3 regions of the Rhizobium etli CFN 42 genome follow, and region 3 is predicted to be linked to each of the others. Evidence: predicted binding sites of a transcription regulator. Region 3 holds the regulator's gene; each other region holds the start of a gene.
The links. The regulator PhoB, encoded in region 3, activates phosphate uptake and scavenging genes when phosphate is short. The targets are predictions, from matches to a motif close to TGTCATNNANCTGTCAT.
Positions count from the first base shown of each region.

Region 1: the regulator PhoB is predicted to act here: its motif matches at 1,927-1,943, upstream of RHE_RS16085 (DUF1045 domain-containing protein).
Region 2: the regulator PhoB is predicted to act here: its motif matches at 2,416-2,432, upstream of RHE_RS04770 (DUF47 family protein).

Region 1 covers NC_007761.1:3,289,718-3,296,859, reverse strand. The annotation lists gene mnmD (tRNA (5-methylaminomethyl-2-thiouridine)(34)-methyltransferase MnmD) at 1-727, opposite strand, end outside; gene RHE_RS16090 (NAD(P)/FAD-dependent oxidoreductase) at 726-1,904, shown strand; gene RHE_RS16085 (DUF1045 domain-containing protein) at 2,019-2,726, shown strand; gene puuE (allantoinase PuuE) at 2,840-3,763, shown strand; gene uraD (2-oxo-4-hydroxy-4-carboxy-5-ureidoimidazoline decarboxylase) at 3,763-4,263, shown strand; gene RHE_RS16070 (HepT-like ribonuclease domain-containing protein) at 4,260-4,622, shown strand; gene RHE_RS16065 (ureidoglycolate lyase) at 4,628-5,128, shown strand; gene uraH (hydroxyisourate hydrolase) at 5,125-5,481, shown strand; gene RHE_RS16055 (metallophosphoesterase family protein) at 5,482-6,222, shown strand; partial or broken gene RHE_RS31790 (flotillin family protein) at 6,245-7,142, opposite strand, start outside.
Region 2 covers NC_007761.1:991,785-998,926, reverse strand. The annotation lists gene tldD (metalloprotease TldD) at 1-1,213, shown strand, start outside; gene RHE_RS04780 (GNAT family N-acetyltransferase) at 1,228-1,719, shown strand; gene RHE_RS04775 (NUDIX hydrolase) at 1,763-2,305, opposite strand; gene RHE_RS04770 (DUF47 family protein) at 2,521-3,162, shown strand; gene RHE_RS04765 (inorganic phosphate transporter) at 3,162-4,175, shown strand; gene RHE_RS04760 (nucleoside triphosphate pyrophosphohydrolase family protein) at 4,221-4,538, opposite strand; gene RHE_RS04755 (D-alanyl-D-alanine carboxypeptidase family protein) at 4,615-5,898, opposite strand; gene RHE_RS04750 (polysaccharide deacetylase family protein) at 6,111-7,142, shown strand, end outside.
Region 3 covers NC_007761.1:526,643-533,784, forward strand. The annotation lists gene RHE_RS02575 (substrate-binding domain-containing protein) at 175-1,209, shown strand; gene pstC (phosphate ABC transporter permease subunit PstC) at 1,376-2,857, shown strand; gene pstA (phosphate ABC transporter permease PstA) at 2,854-4,176, shown strand; gene pstB (phosphate ABC transporter ATP-binding protein PstB) at 4,191-5,006, shown strand; gene phoU (phosphate signaling complex protein PhoU) at 5,051-5,764, shown strand; gene phoB (phosphate regulon transcriptional regulator PhoB) at 5,925-6,608, shown strand; gene RHE_RS02605 (GcrA family cell cycle regulator) at 7,093-7,142, opposite strand, start outside.

The DNA.
Region 1 (7,142 bases), 1.6 Mb from region 3:
CCCGCTGGAACGCTTTGACGCCGCAGAGCATTTCGCGCTTGCCGGCGAAGCCTTTGCGGCGCTCGACGATAAAGCCGGCGGCGATGAGATTGCGGCGCACGAAGCCGGCAGCGGCATAAGTGGCGAAGGTTCCGCCGGCGGCGGTCTTTTCGTTGACCGCGCGCATCAGGTCCTCCGACCACATGTCGCCGTTGCGCGAGGGGGCGAAGCCATCAAGATACCAGGCGTCGAAGCCGGGCTTCGCCGTCCTGACGCCGTCGAGTGCCGCGCCGCAGACGACGCTGAGCCGCGTCTGATCGTCTAGATCGAGCAAAACGGTGCCGGCAGGCGTTTGCGGCCAAGCCGCCGTCAGCGCCCGACGTTCGGCATCGAGTTCCCGCCAATGCGAGAGCGCCCGACCGATCTCTTCGCCGCGCATCGGGTGGAGTTCGAAAGAGACGAAATGCAGGTGCTGGCCAGCCGCGCGATGCAGCTTCCATTGCCGCCAGGTCTCGGCGAAGTTCAGGCCGGTGCCGAAGCCGAGTTCGCCGATGACGAACTCCTGCCGCCCCTTCCAGCGCTCCGGCAGGTGATTGCCGGCGAGGAAGACATGACCGCATTCCAGCCGTCCATCGGTCTGGCAATAAAAATGATCGCCAAAGGCTGTGGAATAGGGCATATCGCCGTCGCGCCATTCGAGCGGCTGCGGCGCGCCCGCACCAATCTGATCAGGGTTCACGTCTGTCATGGGAAAAGCGGATAGTCCCGCGCCGGCCTCAGGTCAATTGTCCTGCGAATTGCTGATCGTCGGCGCCGGCATCATGGGGCTCTGGGCGGCCGTCCATGCCGAGCGTCGCGGCATCGCCACAATCATCGCCGACGCCGGCAGATTGGGTGGAGGCGCGAGCGGCGGCCTGCTCGGCGCGCTGATGCCGCATATGCCGGACCGGTGGTCGGAGAAGAAGCAGTTCCAGTTCGATGCGCTGGTCTCGCTCGAAGCCGAGATCGCAGCGCTGGAAGCGGCGACCGGGCTCTCGGCCGGTTACAACAGGTCCGGACGGCTGATCCCGCTGCCGAAGCCGCATCTCAATCGCATTGCACGCGGGCATTCCGAGGATGCCGAACGTCATTGGCAGGCTGGCGAGCGCCGGTTCCACTGGCATGTGGTCGACAGGCCTGATGCGGACGGCTGGGTTGACGCATCTGCCGGCGCGAGCGGCTTCGTGCACGACACGCTGGCCGCCCGCGTTGCGCCCCGCTCGTTGATGTCAGCGCTCATCGCTTCGCTGCGGCAGGCAAAATTCGTGCGCATCCTAGAATATGCGGCCGTTGCCGGCCTCGACCCGGATCGCGGCACAGCTGACATTGGCGGGGAAACCATTGCTTTCAGCCGCTGCATCCTGGCCGCCGGCCATCAGTCCTTTCCGTTGCTGCAGGAATTGACGCTGGGGCCGAAAAAGCCGCTCGGCCAGCCAGTGAAGGGGCAAGCGACGCTATTGAAAGCCGCTATCGACCCGGCGCTGCCGACGATCTTTCTCGACGGGCTCTATATCGTGGCGCATGAGGGAGGGCATGTCGCGATCGGCAGCACCAGCGAGAACCGTTTCAACGATCCCTTTTCGACGGATGCCCAGCTTGATGCGCTGATCGAGACCGCACGCGCCATCGTACCGATCCTGCGCGATGCGCCTGTTGTCGAACGTTGGGCGGGGCTTCGCCCGAAGGCGATCGACCGCGATCCGATGATCGGCTGTCATCCCGATCACCCACGCCTGATCGCGTTGACCGGCGGCTTCAAGGTCAGCTTCGGCCTGGCGCACCGGCTGGCGGAAGCGGCGGTTTGTATCGCAGACGACATAGATTGCGAATATTTGCTGCCGGAAAGCTTTGCGATTTCAAGCCATATCGCGGCGGCTTCACGTTAAACGCGAATTAGGTACAGCTTCGTTTCGTTATTCTGTCATGCAAATCACCTATCTGCTTGCGCATCGACAGCGCCTGAAATCACCGGCGCTCCCTTCCTTGATGGAGGAAATTGCATGCGCTATGCCATTTGCTTCACGCCTCCGGCGAGCGACCCGCTGTCGCTCGTAGCCGCCAATTGGCTTGGTCGAAACGTATATTCGGGCGATATGCTGGAGCCTCCGGCCGTCCGCGGCCTCGGCATTCACGAGATCGCCTTTCATACCGCGGTGCCGCGGCGCTATGGTTTCCATGGCGTTCTGAAAGCGCCGTTCCATCTGTCCGCCGATATGTCCGAATCGCAACTCCTGCGCGATCTCATGCGTTTTGCCGGAACATTCACTCCCTTCCAGATTTCACGTCTCGAGATTGCCCGGCTCGGCAGCTTCTATAGCCTGGTGCCGAGCGCTCCTTGTGAGCAGATCCAGTGTCTGGCTTCGGCAATCGTTCAGGAGTTCGATCGCTACCGCGCGCCGCTGAGCGAAGCCGACATCGAGCGCAGCGATCCGGATGGGTTGTCGGCGGCGCAATTCGCCAATCTGCATCGTTGGGGCAACCCTTATGTCATGGACGAGTTCCGCTTCCATATGCCGGTGACAGGCTCGATCAACGCGATCGACATGCCCCGCATCGAAGCGGCGCTGCGAACGATCTTCGAGCCCGTCCTGAAGGAGCCGGTGATGGTTTCGAACGTGGCATTGATGATCGAAGAGGGCACTGGCGGTCCCTTCCGTGTCCACTCGCTGCACCCTATGGGCAAGGTCAGCGCGCGCAGGATCGCTTGACTATGCGTTAATCTAAGTGATTGTGGTGAAAAGATAAATTCTACCGCGCAGTTTCCGTCTCGACATTCCGGCTGCGGATGATACCGTTCCCCGTCCTTTCAGAAGGTGATTTGATGGTATCCGAGACTTATCCGCGCAATCTCGTCGGCTATGGGCGCCAGACGCCCGACCCGAAGTGGCCTGAAGAGGCATGCGTCGCCGTGCAGTTTGTCATCAATTACGAGGAGGGCGGCGAGAGCTCGATCCTCGACGGCGATCCGGCGTCCGAAAACCTGCTGTCGGAGATCGTCGGCGCGGCTGCCTGGCCGGGGCAGCGCAATCTCAATATGGAATCGATCTACGAATATGGTTCGCGGGCCGGCTTCTGGCGGCTCTGGCGGATGTTCACCGATCTCAAGGTGCAGGCGACCGTCTACGGCGTGACGCTGGCGATGGCCCGCAACCCGGAGGCGGTCGCAGCGATGAAGGAGGCGGGCTGGGAGATTGCCAGCCATGGCTATCGCTGGCTGGAATACAAGGATTTCCCCGAGGATCTCGAGCGCAAGCATATTCTCGAAGCCGTGCGCCTGCACACGGAACTGACCGGCGAGCGGCCTTACGGCATGTATCAAGGCAAGCCCTCCGACAATACGCTTCGGCTGGTGCAGGAGGAGGGCGGTTTCCTCTACTCCTCTGATTCCTATGCCGACGACCTGCCTTACTGGGTGAGGGGCGTCGACGGCAAACCTTTCCTAATCATTCCCTATACGCTCGAAACCAACGATATGCGGTTTGCGACGCCGCAGGGCTTCAACGCCGGTGACCAGTTCTTCACCTATCTCAAGGATGCCTTCGACACGCTTTACGAGGAAGGCAAGGCGGGCAGCCCGAAGATGATGTCGGTCGGCCTGCATTGCCGTCTCGTCGGGCGTCCCGGCCGGGCGGCGGCGCTGAAGCGCTTCATCGAATATGTACTGAAGCACGACAAGGTCTGGATTCCGCGCCGCATCGAGATTGCCGAGCACTGGCACAAGCATCACCAGCCGGACGCGATCTGATGCTGTCGCGGGAGGATTTCGTTTCCCGCTTCGGCGGCGTGTTTGAACATTCGCCCTTCATCGCCGAGCGCGCCTACGACGCCGGCAGCGTGATGGAGCCGCTAACGGCATCAGGCGTGCATGCGGCGCTTGCCGCCGTCTTCCGCGCGGCAAGCCGGGAGGAGCGCCTCGGGGTGCTCTGCGCCCATCCGGATCTCGCCGGGCGCCTGGCGATCGCAGGCGAACTCACAGAGGACAGCCGCAAGGAGCAGGCTGGCGCCGGTCTCGATCGGCTGAGCCCGGCCGAGCATGTCCGCTTCAGCGAACTGAATTCGGCCTATCTCGAAAAATTCGGCTTTCCTTTCATCATCGCCGTAAAAGGGCTCAGCAAGGGCGACATCCTTTCGGCCTTCGAGTCCCGGATCGGCAATCGCCCGGATGAAGAATTCGCGACCGCGACGGCGCAGGTCGAACGGATCGCCCTGCTGCGCCTGACATCGATGTTGCCGGAGGGTGAATGAGCGAGCCGCGTGCTATCGACTATCTCAATGAAATGCAGAAGGCGGCAGCCGAAGCGCTGTATTTTGTCGGCGGAATGGATGAGGCAGCCTTCGCCGAGGACAATCTCACGTTCAAGGCGGTTGCCTTCTGCCATTTCACCATCGGCGCGGCTGCGTCCCGATTGCTCGTAACCCATCCGGAATTTGCCACCGAGCATCCCACTCTACCGTGGACGAAAATCTGCGGCACGGGCAACCGTATCCTTGAAGACGTCTTCGCCCTCGATCCGTCCGAGATATGGGAGGCCACCTATCGCACCCTGCCGGAGCTTCTTGTCGAGATCGACGCCATTCGTCACTGGCATGCGGAAGGCGAGTGAAGCCGTTGCCCGAATTTCTCGACATCCGCCCACTCACCAGATCGGCCTTTGCCCCTTTCGGCGAGGTGATCGAAGCCGACCCAGCCTCGATGCGGCTCATCAATGGCGGCACGACCGAGCGTTTTCATGCGCTGGCTGCGGCGGAGGCGGCGGGCGAGGGCGCGCGCGTCATCATCAATCTCTTTCGCGGCCAGCCGCGCAGCTTCCCCTATGACGTCGACATGATGGAGCGCCATCCCTTCGGCAGTCAGAGTTTCTCGCCGATTTCCGGCCGGCCCTTTCTCGTCGTCGTCTCCGAGGACGAGGGCGGACGTCCGGGCAAGCCGCAGGTGTTTTTCGCGCGGGGGGACCAGGGCGTGAACTACCGCCGCAATGTCTGGCATCATCCGCTGATGGCGCTCGGCCAGACCTCCGATTTCCTGGTCGTCGACCGCGACGGCCTTGGGAATAATCTGGAGGAATTCTTCTTCGAAACCCCCTTTGTCATCAAAGAGCCAGCGCCATGACCGGACTGACGACACATGTTCTCGACACCGCCCTCGGCAAGCCCGCCAAGGCCCTCAAGATCGATCTTTTCCAGCTCGACGGCGAGATCCGCAGGCATCTGAAGACAGTCGAGACCAATGCCGACGGCCGGGTCGACGGCGGCTCGATCCTCGCCGGGGAAAGCTTCCACGTGGGAACCTATGAACTGGTCTTCCACGCAGGCGATTATCTCAGAGCCTGCGGCACGCCGCTGCCGCATCCGGCCTTCCTCGATCTGGTGCCGATCCGCTTCGGCATTGCCGATGTCACGGCGCATTACCATGTGCCGCTCCTGCTTTCGCCTTACGGCTATTCCACCTATCGCGGCAGTTAGATGCGTTTCGCGGCGATTGCTGATATCCATGGGAACCATCTGGCGCTCGAGGCGGTGCTTACAGATATCGAGGCGCAGGGCATCGAGGAGATCGTCAACCTCGGCGATTTTTTCAGCGGCCCACTGGAGGCTGGCCGCACGGCTGACATGCTGATGCCGCTCAGCCTGACTTCGGTGCGCGGCAATCATGACCGCTATCTGATCGAGCAGGATCCGGCAGCCATGCATGCCTCGGATGCCGCCGCCTATCGGCAACTGACGCCGGCCCATCTCGACTGGCTGCGGGGTCTGCCGTTCGATGCCGTCTATCGCGGTGAGGTCTATCTCTGCCATGCAACGCCCAAAGACGACAATCTCTACTGGCTGGAGTCCGTGTCGCCGCAGGGGCATGTCTTTCCGAAGCCTATCGACGCGATCGAGGCGCTCGCCGAAGGCATCGAGCTGCCGCTGATCCTCTGCGGCCATAGTCACATTCCCCGTGCCGTCCGACTCTCGGACGGCCGGCTGATCGTCAATCCCGGCAGTGTCGGCTGCCCTGCCTATGACGATGTGCTGCCCTATTATCATAAGGTCGAAGCCGGCCATCCGCTGGCCGGCTATGCCATTCTGGAAAAGACGGCGGCGGGATGGACATGGCAGTTTAGGAATGTCGCCTACGACCACGTGGCGATGTCGGCACTGGCCGCCGAAAGGGGCCGTGCCGACTGGGCGAGTGCGCTGGCGACGGGCTGGGTGAGGTAGGCCGGACCTGCCTCCGCTGCGGTCAATCCTTTTCAGGTGCCTAGGGGTGATCGTCTTTGCAGGAGCCGCGGCCGGTGCCACCGGCTTTACCGGAGTGGCAGGCTGGATTGCCTGCTTTGCCGGAGCCGCGGCTGAAATTGCCGGTTTTGCGCCGTCAAGATTTCCAAGGAGGGATGAGATTGCGTTGTCGCCGTCAAAGCCGGCCTCCTTCAACAATTTGTCGAGGATCGGCTTGTTGGCCTGATAGGAGAGCAATTGGCCGGCCAGCCCATCGCCGAGTCCGATGCCGTTTTCACCGTTCACGCCGTTTCCGCGGCCGAGCATGCCGCCGGTGTCGAAGATGCGGATATCGGAGATCTTCTCGATCGGCTTGACCGCCTCGGCGAGCGCCTCGGGAATGATGCGTATCCGCTCGCGGGTGATTTCGAACTCGATGATGGTCTGGCTGAGCTTGTTGCGGGCCTCGTTAAGAAGCGCCTCGCTTTCAGCCTGGGCCCGGCCGGTTTCGAGGATGCCCTTGGCCTTGATGATCGCCGCATCCGCTTCGGCGGTCGCAAGCGTCTTGATGGCTTCCGCCTGGTCGATCGCGGCCTGTTTCTCGGCCTCCGCGCCGACGGTGACGGCGGTGGCTTCGGTTTCGGCGGTTTTACGCGCATCGATCACGGCGATCTGCTTTTCGCGCTCGGCAATCTCGATCGCCTTGGCGGTGCCGACCTTTTCCTCTGCCGCGATCGCCCGGGCGCGGGCCATTTCGGCAGTCGCCTTTGCCTCGGATTCTTCGCGGCTCTTGTTGGCGACGGCGATGGCGCTTTCCTGGGCCACGATCTGAAGGTCGCGTTTCGCCTCGGTGTCGCGCTGCTGGACGGCGCGGGCGGCATCGATGTTTGCACTTTCGCGGGCCTGCTTGGCGGCTGCCTCGC
Region 2 (7,142 bases), 470 kb from region 3:
AGCCGTGGGTTATGCCCATGCCGGCGACCTCTCGGTGGCGGCGCTGAAGCGGGCGGCCGATGCGGTCGGCGCGGTGACGCGCGGCTATTCCGGCACCTATGCCGCGGCTCCCCAGGGCACCAACAAGAAATTCTACGGCGACCAGAACCCGATCGGCCAGCCGAGTTTCGAGGAGAAGGTCAAGGTCCTGCAGGATATCGACGCCTACCTCAGGGGCAAGGACGACAAGGTGCGGCAGGTAACCGCCTCGGTCGCGGCGAGCTGGCAGGTCGTCGACATCCTGCGCGCCGATGGCCATCGTGTGCGCGACATCCGGCCGATGACCCGCATCAACATTTCCGTCGTCGTCGGTGAAGGCGAGCGGCAGGAGAGCGGCTCCTACGGCAGCGGCGGGCGCATCGGCTTCGGCGATTTCATCGCCGAGGGCAGCTGGCGGTATGGCGCCGACGAAGCGCTGCGCCAGGCGCTCGTCAATCTCGAAGCGATCGATGCGCCGGCCGGTACCATGGATGTCGTTCTCGGTTCCGGCTGGCCGGGCGTAATGCTGCATGAGGCGGTCGGTCACGGGCTGGAAGGCGATTTCAACCGCAAGAAGACGTCGGCCTTTGCAGGCCTTCTCGGCCAGATCGTCGCCGCGCCCGGCGTGACCGTCGTTGATGACGGCACGATCGACAACCGCCGCGGCTCGATCACCATCGACGACGAGGGCACGCCGTCCGGCTACAACGTGCTGATCGAGAACGGCAAGCTGGTCGGCTACATGCAGGACCGGCAGAATGCCCGGCTGATGGGCATGGCGCCTACGGGCAACGGCCGCCGCCAGGGCTATGCCCACGTGCCGATGCCGCGCATGACCAACACCTATATGCTCGGCGGCGACAAGACGCCCGAAGAGATCATTGCTTCGGTGAAGAAGGGCATCTATGCCGTCTCCTTCGGCGGCGGCCAGGTCGACATCACCTCTGGCAAATTCGTTTTCGGCTGCACCGAAGCCTATCTGATCGAGAACGGCAAGCTCGGCGCGCCGATCAAGGGCGCCATGCTGATCGGCAACGGCCCGGATGCGATGAAGCGGGTGTCGATGATCGGCAACGACATGAAGCTCGACACCGGCATCGGCAATTGCGGCAAGGCCGGCCAATGGGTTCCGGTCGGCGTCGGCCAGCCGCATCTGCGCATGGATCAGGTGACGGTCGGCGGTACGCAGACCTGAGACGGGAGGAGCCGATGGCGGAGATCGAAATCAGACCTTTTGCCGACGGCGATGCCGACGACGTGCTTTCGGTGATCCTGCCGATCCAGCGCGAAGAGTTCGGCATCGACATCACCGCCGATGCGCAGCCGGATCTCAGGGTCATTCCGGATTTCTACCAGTCCGGCAAAGGCCAGTTCTGGGTGGCGGTCAAGGATGGCGTCATCGTCGGCACGGTGGGCTTGAAGGATATCGGCAACAACCAGGCGGCGCTGCGCAAGATGTTCGTCGCCGCCGAGGTTCGCGGCCGTGAATATGGCGTGGCGGCGCGGCTTCTCGAGCGCCTGTTCGACCACGCCAGAGATGCCGGCCTCACCGACATCTTCCTCGGCACGACGGACAAGTTCGTCGCCGCGCATCGCTTCTACGAGAAGAACGGCTTTGTCGAGGTCGCCAAGGGCGCCCTGCCCCGGGCCTTCCCGCTGATGGCAGTGGACAGCAAGTTCTACCGCTATAAGGTCGGCTGACGAAAGAGAATGTCATTCCGAAAACTTTCGGCGGGTCTCGGTCTTAGGCTTTCGGCAGTTTCACCACCATTTTTTCAACCTTGCCCAGCAAGCTTTTCAGTCCGGGCTCGCGGACGAGAGCAGCGGCTTCGAGAGGCGGGAGCCATCGGCTGTTTCGTTGTTTTTCCTCCGGAAACTTCTCATCAATTTTTTCGGCTTGCAAGAGATGGACCTGAACGACGGAAGGAACGCGTTCACCGTTGGCCAGCATCTTGATATAGGTGTAGAAGCCAAACAGGCGCTTCCTGGCCTTACCCTTCACCCCGGCCTCCTCCCAAGCCTCGCGCTCGGCAACCTGGTGGGGTGCGAGCTTCGCAATAGGCCAGCCCTTGGGAATGATCCAGCGGCCACTGTCGCGCGATGTGATCAGGAGGACCTCAACCAAGTTGTCGCCGACTTTTCGGTAACAGATCGCCGCAAACTGCTCGATTGCTTCCCCCCTAAAGAGCTGGTCGGTCGCGCCTGCCAGCCGGCCGAGATAGGATCTAGCTTTCTTCGGCATTGGCTTCAGCCTCCGCGGCCGGCCATCATTGGTGGCGGAAGCCATGGTAATCTCCTGAGCGCTAGATTAATCGTGAAAAAGAAGCCTGGGACGCTGAACCAAGGTTCGGGCGCCGCCAATGTTCCTCAACTATATCTCTACTTCAAGAGCGCCGTTGTCACAAATCTGTCATAAACTTAAATTCACCCCTATCTCTTCAATGGGATACGGTTTAGGACGGCTGGTCGCCTATAGCGCAGACCAAAGATTACGAGGTGTTCATGCTGGGTTGGTTTCGAAAGTTGATGCCGCGCGAAGACCGGTTCTTCGTCCTTTTCGAACAACATTCCAGAACCATCGTCGACGCCGCACAGGCTCTGGAAAGGTTGCTGTCGGGCATAGAGATCGAGCATCAATGCGAAACGATCGTGCGGTTGGAAGATCAGGCCGACGATATAACCCGCGAAGTGATGCAGGCCGTCCGGCGGAGCTTCATCACACCTTTCGATCGTGGAGACATCAAGGATCTCATCCAATCCATGGATGATGCGATCGACATGATGCACAAGACCGTCAAAACCATCCGGCTCTTCGAGCAGACCAGCTTCGATCCGGGGATGCAGGAGATGGGCAAGACTGTTGTGGAAGCTGCCAATCTCATTGCCGAAGCCATTCCGTTGCTTGATCGCATGACCGCCAATGCGCCGCGGCTTTCTGCCATCGTCGAGCAGGTCACGCGGGTGGAAGGGCGCTCCGACGAGTTGCACGAGCGGGGGCTCAAGGATCTGTTCCGCCGGCACGGCGCTGGCAATGCGATGGCCTACATGATCGGCAGCGAAATCTACGGTGAGTTGGAGAAGGTGGTCGACCGTTTCGAGGACGTCGCCAACGAGATCAGCGGCATCGTGATCGAGAATATCTGATGGATGTCGCGCTCGCTCTTCCGCTTCTTGTCGGCCTGATCGGCGTCGCGCTGCTGTTCGATTTTCTCAATGGCCTGCATGATGCGGCCAACTCGATCGCAACAATCGTCTCGACACGGGTCCTGCGGCCGCAATATGCGGTCTTCTGGGCGGCATTCTTCAATTTCATCGCCTTCCTGTTCTTCGGCCTGCATGTGGCCGAGACGCTCGGGACCGGCATCATCGATCCGGCGATCGTCACGCCGCAAGTGATTTTCGCGGCCTTGATCGGCGCCATCGTCTGGAATGTCGTGACCTGGGTCTTCGGCATTCCCTCCAGTTCATCCCATGCTCTGGTCGGCGGGCTGGTCGGTGCGGGCCTTGCCAAAACCGGCTTGAGCGCGATCGTCTGGAGCGGTCTTCTCAAGACCGCCGCCGCTATCGTCATGTCGCCGATGATCGGTTTTCTTTTGGCACTGTTCCTCATCCTGGCGGTAACCTGGATCTTCATCCGGCAAACGCCTTTTGCAGTCGATCGGTCCTTCCGTTTCTTGCAATTCGTGTCGGCGTCGCTCTATTCGCTCGGTCATGGCGGCAATGACGCCCAGAAGACGATGGGCATCATTGCCGTGCTTCTTTACTCGCAGGGCTATCTCGGTGGCAGCTTCCACGTGCCGCTCTGGGTGGTGATCTCATGCCAGGCGGCGATGGCGCTCGGCACCTTGTTCGGCGGCTGGCGCATCGTCCATACGATGGGCTCGAAGATCACCAGGCTGAACCCGATGCAAGGATTCTGCGCCGAAACGGGCGGCGCCTTGACGCTCTTCGGCGCCACCTGGCTCGGCATTCCGGTTTCCACCACCCACACCATAACCGGCGCCATCATCGGCGTCGGCGCCGCCAGGCGCGTGTCTGCGGTCCGCTGGGGTCTGGCGGGCAATATCGTGGTGGCGTGGATCATCACCCTGCCCGCCGCCGCGATGATCTCGGCGCTTGCGTTCTGGCTGGTAACCGGATTGAGCGCAGTCTTCTAAAGTCGGTCGCGATCTCTCGGATCCGGATGCGCAATGCCGCAGTGCTTACGCCTCCGGTGTCTGCGCCGGCTGAAACCGCCACTTCCGTTCGATCGCGGCGGCAAGGTCGATGTCGTTGCGGCGGGCAAAAAGCAGGATATGGCCGAGCAGGTCGGCGGTCTCGTCGGCGAGGTCGCGGTCGAGCTCTTCCTGCGTCCGCTCTCTGCGGCGACTGCGGCCGGTCAACCGGTTCCAGGCCTGGGTGAGTTCGCCGACCTCCTCCTGCAGCTTCAACAAAAACCAGTCGGCGTCGCGTTCGATGCCGTTGGCCGCGGCATATTTGGCCGATGAGGTTTCGAACTGGTCGGCAAGCGATCTCAACATCGGTGTTCCCCTTTTGTTTACGGAAGAGACGCTGATTCCCGATGCTTGTCCAGAGTGGATTGCCTGGGTGCGGCGATCAGCCGTGGTCCGGCAGCAGCATGCAGTCGTAGGAGCGCTGCTTCAGCGCATCGCAGGCGGAGACGGCGGCATCCTTGCTGGCGAAGCCGACAAAGCGGGCGCGATAGATCTTGTTGGCGCCCGTTCCGACCGCCTCAGTGTAGGGCGAGGCGGAAACCAGCGGCGCGCCGCCTTCCGACTGTGCCTGTGCAAGAAGCGCTCGCGCCGCATCGGCACTCGGCGCGGCCGAAATCTGGATCTGCCAGGTTCCATCGGTCTTCTCGGCCGGAGCCTTGACGGCCTTGCCGGCATTCAGAATCTCGTCCATCGCGACCGGACGCTCCATCGGCACGACGGCGTCATCGGCATAAGCCAAGCTCTTTGTTGCGAGATCTTCGTCCGGGCGCTGCGCGTTGAGCGGCACCGGAACGTCGGAAGCGCCAGACGCGGAAGCGACTTCCACCGGCTCCCTGGCGCCGACGCTCGCCATCAGCTTGGCGCCGCCTGATGACGAGGCGCGGCCGAGATAGCGGTCGAGCAGTGCCTCCATCCTGGCATCGCGGCTGCGGGCGGTGCGGCCGCCGAGCACGACGCCGACGACACGGCGGTTGCCGTCCCTGACGGCGCTGACGAGATTGAAGCCCGACGCGTTGGTATAACCCGTCTTGATGCCGTCCATGCCCTGGTAGCGGTACATGAGATTGTTGTGGCCGCGCACGGTCTTGCCGCGGAAGTTGAAGCTCGCCATCGAAAACAGGCGGTATTCGTTGGGAAAATTCTTCATCAGCGCCACGCCGAGCGTCGACATGTCGCGCGCCGTCGTCACTTGGCTGCTGTTCGGCAGGCCCGATGCATTGACGAAGACGGTGCGGCTCATGCCGAGCTGGCGGGCCTTGGCCGTCATCATCCGGGCAAAACCGCTCTCCGAGCCGCCGAGCGTCTCGGCCATGGCGGCGGCGGCGTCATTGGCGGATTTGACGATCATGCCATAGACCGCCTCGCGCACCGTGATGGTGCCGCCCGCCTTGACGCCGAGCTTGGTCGGCGGCCGCGCGGCAGCGTATTTCGACATTTTGATCGGCGTATCCCAGGCGATCTTGCCGCGTTTCAGCGCCTCGAAGGTGAGATAAAGCGTCATCATCTTCGTCAGCGAGGCCGGATGGTTGAGCGTATCGGCGTTTTCTGATGCCAGCACCTTGCCGGTCCGGGCATCGAGGATCAGCGAGGCGCTACCGGCAAGAGCCGCAAGCGGCGCCGAAACGGCCAGCGTTACGGTCAAAACAGCCGCCAAAAGCTTTCTCATGGAGTTCCCCCTGATGCGCTGGCTCTCGATCGGGCCGGCCATGTGTCGTAATGTGACAGAAGCCGCAAGTTTGGCGCGACTTTGCGGCAACGCCTACCATTTTTCTAGCCTTTTCACGGTCTTGGTTAACAAAAAACGAAAGAAGTTGTGCAAAATCGGGAGCAAGGCTTAAGCTGCGGTTGCTAGTTTGCCGCAAAAGCAATGGGCGGCGCATGACGGGGCAATTGAAGCGATTGGCAAAAAGGGCGGCGATCGGCGCCGGGCTCGAGGCGTCCTGGTTGATCGCCGCGGCCGGCCTCATGCGCCAGTCGCGCGGGCGCGGGGTCATCTTCACGCTGCATCATGTCCGCCCGCAGCGCGCAGAGACTTTTGCGCCGAACGCGCATCTCGAAATCACCCCGCACTTTCTCGATGCAGCACTGCGGCGGCTGACCCGCGATGGCTATCGCTTCGTGCCGCTTGACGAGCTGCCGGCGCTGTTGTCCGCGCCGGAGGGCGGCAGACCGTTTGCGGCCTTTACGCTCGACGACGGCTACATCAACAACATGGAGTATGCGCTGGCGGTATTCGAGCGGCATCGGACACCTTTCACCGTGTTCGTGACCAAGGGTTTTGCCGAAGGCTCCCACAGCATCTGGTGGGAAACGCTCGCCGTCCTATTGCGGCAGGCAAAAGAAATCCGCTTCGATTTCGGCCGCGGCAGTGAGCGGCTGGCGCTCGACGGGCCGCGGCAGCAATGGGAGGCATTCGACCGTTTCGCCCGGTATATCCACCGCTTCGACGAGGCGCGCGCCGTCGCCACCCTTGATATGCTGGCCAGGGAAAACGGCATCGAGCCGACCGATATCGTGCGCGATCTGGTGATGAGACCGGCGCAATTGCAGCGGCTCGCCCGACATCCGCTTGCAGCGCTCGGCGCCCATACGATCAGCCATCGCGCGCTTGCCCGCCTGTCGGAGGCCGAAGCGCGAATTGAGATGGAAGTTTCGGCCGATTACGTCGAGGCACTGACCGGCGTCCGTCCCGCCGCGATCGCCTATCCCTACGGCACGCCGGAGGCGGCGGGCGCCCGCGAGGCGGGGCTTGCCGGCCGGCTGGGCTTTTCGGTCGCCGTCACCACGCAGCCGGGGCTGCCGGCAGCAGGGAAAACCAGCTATCTCCCGCGCATGTCGCTGAACGGCTTCTACCAGAAGCGGCGCTACGTCTCGGCGCTTGCCTCCGGCATTCCGCTGAAACTGATGGGC
Region 3 (7,142 bases):
CGGATCTCGTATTACTGATCATTTAAAAACAAAGACTTAACCTGTCACAAATGTTTCACGCGTTTGACATAAAAGGACGGTGCTTACAGCGCTAAGAGAGTCCCGCCGATGAAAAATGGCACTGCGGGGGCCTCTTTAGGCCGCACTCACACAAGCCCAATGCGGGAGATTTTAATGAACACCTTCAAGCTCACCGTTGCTGCGCTCGCTGCAACTGTTGCTTTCGCTGGCGCAGCCGTCGCTCGCGACCAGATCCAGATCGCTGGTTCGTCCACCGTCCTGCCTTACGCCAAGATCGTTGCCGAATCCTTCGGCGAGACCTTCACCAACTTCAAGACACCGGTAGTCGAGTCCGGTGGCACGGGCGCTGGCCTAAAGGAATTCTGCAAGGGCGTTGGCGAAGACACCATCGACATCGCAAACGCTTCGCGTTCGATCAACAAGAACGAGCTGGAAGCCTGCAAGGCCGCCGGCGTGACGGACATCCAGGAAGTCAAGATCGGTTATGACGGCATCGTCTTCGCAACCGACTCGTCCAATCCCGATGTCGCCTACGTTCCCGCCGACATCTACAAGGCCCTCGCAGCCCAGGTCGTCGTCGACGGCAAGCTCGTCGCCAACCCCTACAAGAAGTGGTCGGAAGTCAACCCGAAGCTCCCGGCTGTTGATATCGCCGCCTATATCCCGGGCGAAAAGCACGGGACGCGCGAAGTCTTCGAACAGAACGTTCTTGCCGCCGGCTGCAAGGCTTCGGGCGCTCTCGACGTCATCGCCAAGGAAATCTCCGACAAGGCTGCCCAGACCAAGGCTTGCGTCGCAGTCCGCAAGGACGGCGCTGCCGTCGACATCGACGGCGACTATCCGGAAACCCTCGCACGCATCGCCGCCAACAAGACCGGCGTCGGCGTATTCGGCCTTTCCTTCTATGAAAACAACGCCGACAAGCTCAAGGTCGCCAGCGTGAACGGCATCGTCCCGTCCACCGAAACGATCGCCAACGGCACTTATCCGGTTTCCCGCCCGCTGTTCTTCTACGTCAAGAAGGCACATCTCGGCGCCGTTCCGGGCCTCAAGGAATATGTCAACTTCTTCGTATCCGACCAGATGATCGGCCCCGACGGCCCGCTGGCTGAGTACGGCCTCGTTGCCGCTCCGGATGCCGAGCGTGACGCGATCCGCAAGGACGTCGAAGCCGGTAAGTCCATGTAATGACTTTGCCGGCGCGGTGCTTCAAGGCCCGCGCCGGCATCGCTTATGTCCCTGCGTCCCGGTCTTTCCGCTGCAGGGTTGAAATCCTTCTCCATGATTGGAAGCCGAAGGTAGGCTGATGAAGCCGCCGCGCTTTTTGGGGGCCACGGGCCTGGGGACGTAACGAATGAGCACATCCGTCATACTTCTGTGCCTTGTGGTGATCGGCGCCGTCGCCTATCTGGTCGCGCGCGGCCGTGCCGCAGCCCTTGCCGGAGGCAGGTCCTCCGCACTGCATTCCCGGCCGGCCTATTACGGCGCCTATGCGGCGATCTGGGCCGTTCTTCCGGCCCTCATCGTTCTCTGCGTCTGGCTCTCGGTCAGCCCCGGTATCATTCAGTCCTCGGTGCGCGGCACTTTCCCCGCCGACGTTAAGGCCGAGGCCGCAGTCGAGCAGGATCTGAGCTATTCGATGGTGGCGACGGTCGCGCGCGGCCTGACGATGCTGACTTCCGACGAAGCCGCCGCTGTCGCAAACGATCCGGCCGCCCTGCAGGCCAAGCTCAGTGAGAAGGGCGTGCCGCTCGCCGGCCAGCCGCAGCCTTACATGGTCGAGGCCGCCAAGAAGCTCAACGCCATGAGCCTGACGAGCCGCCTGGCCATGACCGCGGTTGTTTTCGTTCTGGCTGTCGCCGGCGCCTTCTACGCGCTGCGCGCCATCGCGCCCCGCTTCCGCGCCCGCAACCGCGTCGAGCGCGTCATGCTCTGGGGGCTGCTGCTCGCCTCCTCGATCGCCATCCTGACGACGGTCGGCATCGTTCTGTCGATGCTGTCGGAAGCCACGCGCTTCTTTGCCGTCGTTCCAGCCGGCGATTTCTTCTTCGGCACCGTCTGGGATCCGCGCTTTGCCGGCGCCGGCGGCTCGTCCTTCGGCCAGTTCGGCCTGATCCCGCTCTTGCTCGGCACGCTCTATATCGGTCTGGTCGCCATGCTGGTCGCCGTGCCGGTCGGGCTGTTCGCCGCCATCTACATGGCTGAATACGCCTCGCCCAAGGTGCGCGGGATTTCCAAGCCGCTTCTCGAAGTGCTGGCCGGCATTCCGACGATCGTCTACGGCTTCTTCGCCCTCGTCACCGTCGGTCCGTTCCTGCGCGATTTCTCCGCTCAGATCAGCGGCCTGCTCTCCGGCAGCTACACCAACTTCATCCAGGCGCAGAGCGTTCTGACCGCCGGCATCGTCATGGGCATCATGCTGATCCCCTACGTGTCCTCGCTGTCGGACGATATCATCACCGCCGTACCGCGGGCCCTGCGTGACGGTTCGCTCGGTCTCGGCGCCACCCGCTCCGAAACCATCAAGAAGGTGGTGCTGCCGGCCGCCCTTCCCGGCATCGTCGGCGCGCTGCTGATGACCGCCTCGCGCGCCATCGGCGAAACCATGATCGTCGTGCTGGCCGCCGGTGTCGCCGCCCGCATCCAGATCAACCCCTTCGAGCCGATGACGACGGTGACCGTCAAGATCGTCAACCAGCTGACGGGCGACCTTGAATTCACCTCGCCGCAGACGCTGGTTGCCTTTGCCCTCGGCATCACCCTGTTCTGCATCACGCTTTGCCTCAATATCTACGCGCTCTACATCGTGCGCAAATACCGGGAGCAGTACGAATGACGGATATTGTTTCTCCCACGGCAGGTGTCACCGTTTCCAAGGCGCCAGCCCGTCGCGATATCGGCATCAAGCGCCGCTACGCCGCCGAGCGCCGGTTTCAGGCCTATGGCATCGCCGCCATCACCTTCGGTCTCGTCTTCCTGTTCATCCTGCTGTGGACGGTGATCGGCAAAGGTTACACCGCCTTCCAGCAGACCGCGATCACCCTGCCGATCGAATTCACCGAGAAGACGATCGACCCGAACAACAAGCGCGCGAGCGACCCTTCGGTGCTGGTCGCCGCCAACTATCCGGTTCTGCTGCGCGACGCGATCGTCAAGCAGCTGAACATCAATGCGTCGAGCAAGCCTGATGTGCGCGACGCGACCGCCATGCTCTCCAAGAGTGCGCCGATCCAGCTGCGCGACATGGTCGTCGCCGATCCCTCGCTGATCGGCAAGACGGTCAATGTCTCCGTTCTCGCCGACGCCAATATCGACAGCGCCAACAAGGGCCAGATCGATCTTTCCGTCGATGAGAAGAACCGCAAGGTCAACGACAAGCAGGTTAACTGGATGAACCAGCTTAAGGCGAGCGGGGCTCTGACCAAAGAGTTCAACACCGGCCTCTTCGTCAACGGCAATTCCAGCCGTCCGGAGGCTGCAGGTCTTGGCGTTGCCCTCATCGGATCGCTCTACCTGATGCTGATCGTGCTGGCGCTGTCCCTGCCGATCGGGGTTGCCGCCTCGATCTATCTCGAGGAGTTCGCACCGAAGAACAAGCTGACGGACCTGATCGAGGTCAACATCAACAACCTCGCCGCGGTCCCGTCGATCGTCTACGGTCTGCTCGGCCTTTCCGTCTTCATCAACTTCATCGGCCTGCCGCGCTCGGCCTCGCTGGTCGGCGGCCTAGTGCTGACGCTGATGACGCTGCCGACGATCATCATCGCCACGCGTGCGGCGCTGCGCGCCGTGCCGCCGTCGATCCGGGCCGCAGCGCTCGGCCTCGGCGCCTCGAAAATGCAGATGGTGTTCCACCATGTCCTGCCGCTTGCCATGCCCGGCATCCTCACCGGCACGATCATCGGCCTGGCGCATGCGCTCGGCGAAACCGCGCCGCTGCTCTTGATCGGCATGGTCGCCTTCGTCGCCAACGCGCCGGCGACACCGCTCGAGCCCTCGACGGCCCTGCCGGTGCAGGTCTATATGTGGGCGAACGAGGCCGAACGGGCCTTCGTGGAGCGTACTTCGGGTGCCATCATCGTTCTGCTCCTGTTCCTGATCGTCATGAACATGGGCGCCATTCTCTTGCGTCGTCGCTTCGAGCGCCGCTGGTAAACGGAGTAGATATCATGAACATGTTGACGGAAGCTGCAGTTGAAAAGGCGCTGGATCAGAAGATGAGCAACGTCCCGTATAAAATGATCGGACAGGATGTCTCGGTTTACTACGGCGAGAAGCGCGCGCTTTTCGATGTGAACCTGAACATCCGTGAAAACACCGTAACCGCGCTGATCGGCCCTTCCGGCTGCGGCAAGTCGACCTTCCTGCGAAGCCTCAACCGCATGAACGACACGATCGAGGGCTGCCGCGTCGCCGGTAAGATCACCCTCGACGGCGACGATATCTATGATCCGGATATCGACGTCGTCGAGCTGCGCGCCCGCGTCGGCATGGTATTCCAGAAGCCGAATCCGTTCCCGAAGTCGATCTATGAAAACGTCTCCTACGGCCCGCGCATCCATGGACTGGCGAAGTCGAAGGCCGATCTCGACCAGATCGTCGAGAGCAGCCTGCAGCGCGCCGGCCTGTGGAACGAGGTCAAGGACCGCGTGCACGAATCCGGCACCGGCCTTTCCGGCGGCCAGCAGCAGCGCCTGTGCATTGCCCGTGCCGTCGCCGTCAGCCCTGAGGTCATCCTGATGGACGAGCCCTGCTCGGCGCTCGACCCGATCGCCACGGCCAAGGTCGAGGAACTGATCCACGAACTGCGCGAGAACTACACGATCGTCATCGTCACCCACTCAATGCAGCAGGCCGCGCGCGTGTCGCAGCGCACCGCCATGTTCCACCTCGGCAACCTCGTCGAGGAAAACGACACCGACAAGATGTTCACCAATCCGGACGATCCGCGCACCCAGGACTACATCATGGGTCGCTTCGGCTGATTGCGGTCATCCGAAGCCTTCCCGTTATTCGAGGACAAAGCCCCATGGCATCGACACATATTTATTCTGCCTATGATGATGATCTGAAGTTCCTCTCCAGGCGCATTTCCGAAATGGGCGGCCTGGCCGAGCAGATGGTCGCCGAATCCGTACGGGCGCTGGTCAACGGCGATACGGCGCTGGCGCAGAAGGTCATCTCCGACGATGTGATCCTCGATCACACCGAACGCGAGATCGGCGACAAGGCGATCGTCACCATCGCCCGCCGCCAGCCGATGGCCGCGGATCTGCGCGAAATCATGGGTTCGATCCGCATCGCCGCCGACCTCGAACGCGTGGGCGACCTCGGCAAGAACACCGCCAAGCGCGTCATCGCCGTGCAGAGCACCGGCGTTCCGCGCAAGCTCGCCCGCGGTCTCGAGCACTTGTCCGAGCTGGCGCTCGTCCAGCTCAAGGAAGTGCTCGATGTCTATACGACACGCGCCGCCGACAAGGCGACCGCCATCCGCGAACGCGATAACGAGATCGACGCGATGTACACCTCGCTGTTCCGCGAGCTCTTGACCTACATGATGGAAGATCCGCGCAACATCACGAGCTGCACGCATCTGCTCTTCTGCGCCAAGAACATCGAGCGCATCGGCGACCATGCCACCAACATCGCCGAGACGATCTACTACATGGCGACGGGCGCCCAGCCGGAAGGCGATCGTCCGAAGGATGACAGCGCCAACACCGTCGGCGCCGCGACGGAATAATCGTTCCGAGCGAGCCGCCCGGGCCCGCCGCCCGGACCAGTCACTTGCGTGCGCGCCAGTTAGGGGCGCGCAAAGAGGTCGCAGCCAATTTCTGAATTTGCGCAGGACGCCTGATTAAATCGTCCCGATTTAAGGCTTGTGCGCGAGGAGACGGAGACGCATGATCCCGAGAGTCGCAGTTGTTGAAGACGAGGAGGCGCTCAGCGTGCTCCTTCGCTATAATCTCGAAGCGGAAGGCTTCGAGGTCGATACCATCCTGCGCGGCGACGAGGCCGAAATCAGGCTTCAGGAGCGCACGCCCGACCTTCTCATCCTCGACTGGATGCTGCCCGGCGTCTCCGGCATCGAACTCTGCCGGCGCCTGCGCATGCGGCCGGAAACCGAGCGGCTGCCGATCATCATGCTGACGGCGCGCGGCGAGGAGAGCGAGCGTGTCCGTGGCCTGTCCACTGGCGCCGACGATTATGTCGTCAAGCCGTTTTCGACTCCCGAGCTCGTCGCCCGCGTCAAGGCGATGCTGCGCCGTGCCCGTCCCGAGGTGCTGTCCTCGGTGCTGAAATGCGGCGATATCGAGCTCGACCGCGAAACCCATCGCGTCCATCGCAAGAGCCGCGAAGTCCGCCTCGGCCCGACCGAATTCCGCCTGCTGGAGTTCCTGATGTCGTCGCCGGGCCGGGTCTTTTCCCGCTCGCAGCTTCTCGACGGCGTCTGGGGCCACGACATCTATGTCGACGAACGCACGGTCGACGTCCATGTCGGCCGCCTGCGCAAGGCGCTGAACTTCTCCAATATGCAGGACGTCATCCGCACCGTCCGCGGCGCCGGCTATTCGATGGAAGCCTAAGCTGAGGGTGTGTGTGGTCGGCATTCCCACCGGTGCAGCCTTCCCCACTCCCTTCAACCCGCCGGCGCAGCTTATGTGTATTCGGCACAACCTCTTCTCCGTCATCCCAGGGCTTGACCCTGGGATCCATGCGGCTGGCACGGCGGAAAGAGTGATGGCATCCCACTGCAGGCGAACAAATTGAAGCGGCGTGCTTGGTTGTGGATCCCAGGGTCAAGCCCTGGGATGACGGAGTTTGGGGAAGGCGGCCGGCAAGAGGCGAGAGGTCTGAAGCAGTCGAGCTGGAGCGGTTCAGCTCTCCATGGAAGCAAGAGCCGTCTTACGCAATTCCTGAATGAAAATCGCTTCAGGCTTCTCCTGGATTGCTCTGAGACCGTGTGGTTCGTGATCTTTGCCGTATCAGCACCTACAGCCACAGCTCCACCATTCCATAAAAAAACGGGCCACGAGGCCCGTTTCGCATTTCCAGCAATGGTTTGCCCGCTCAGCTGACCCGCGCTGCCGCCCGGCGGCGTTCGTTGATCGGCTGGTAGG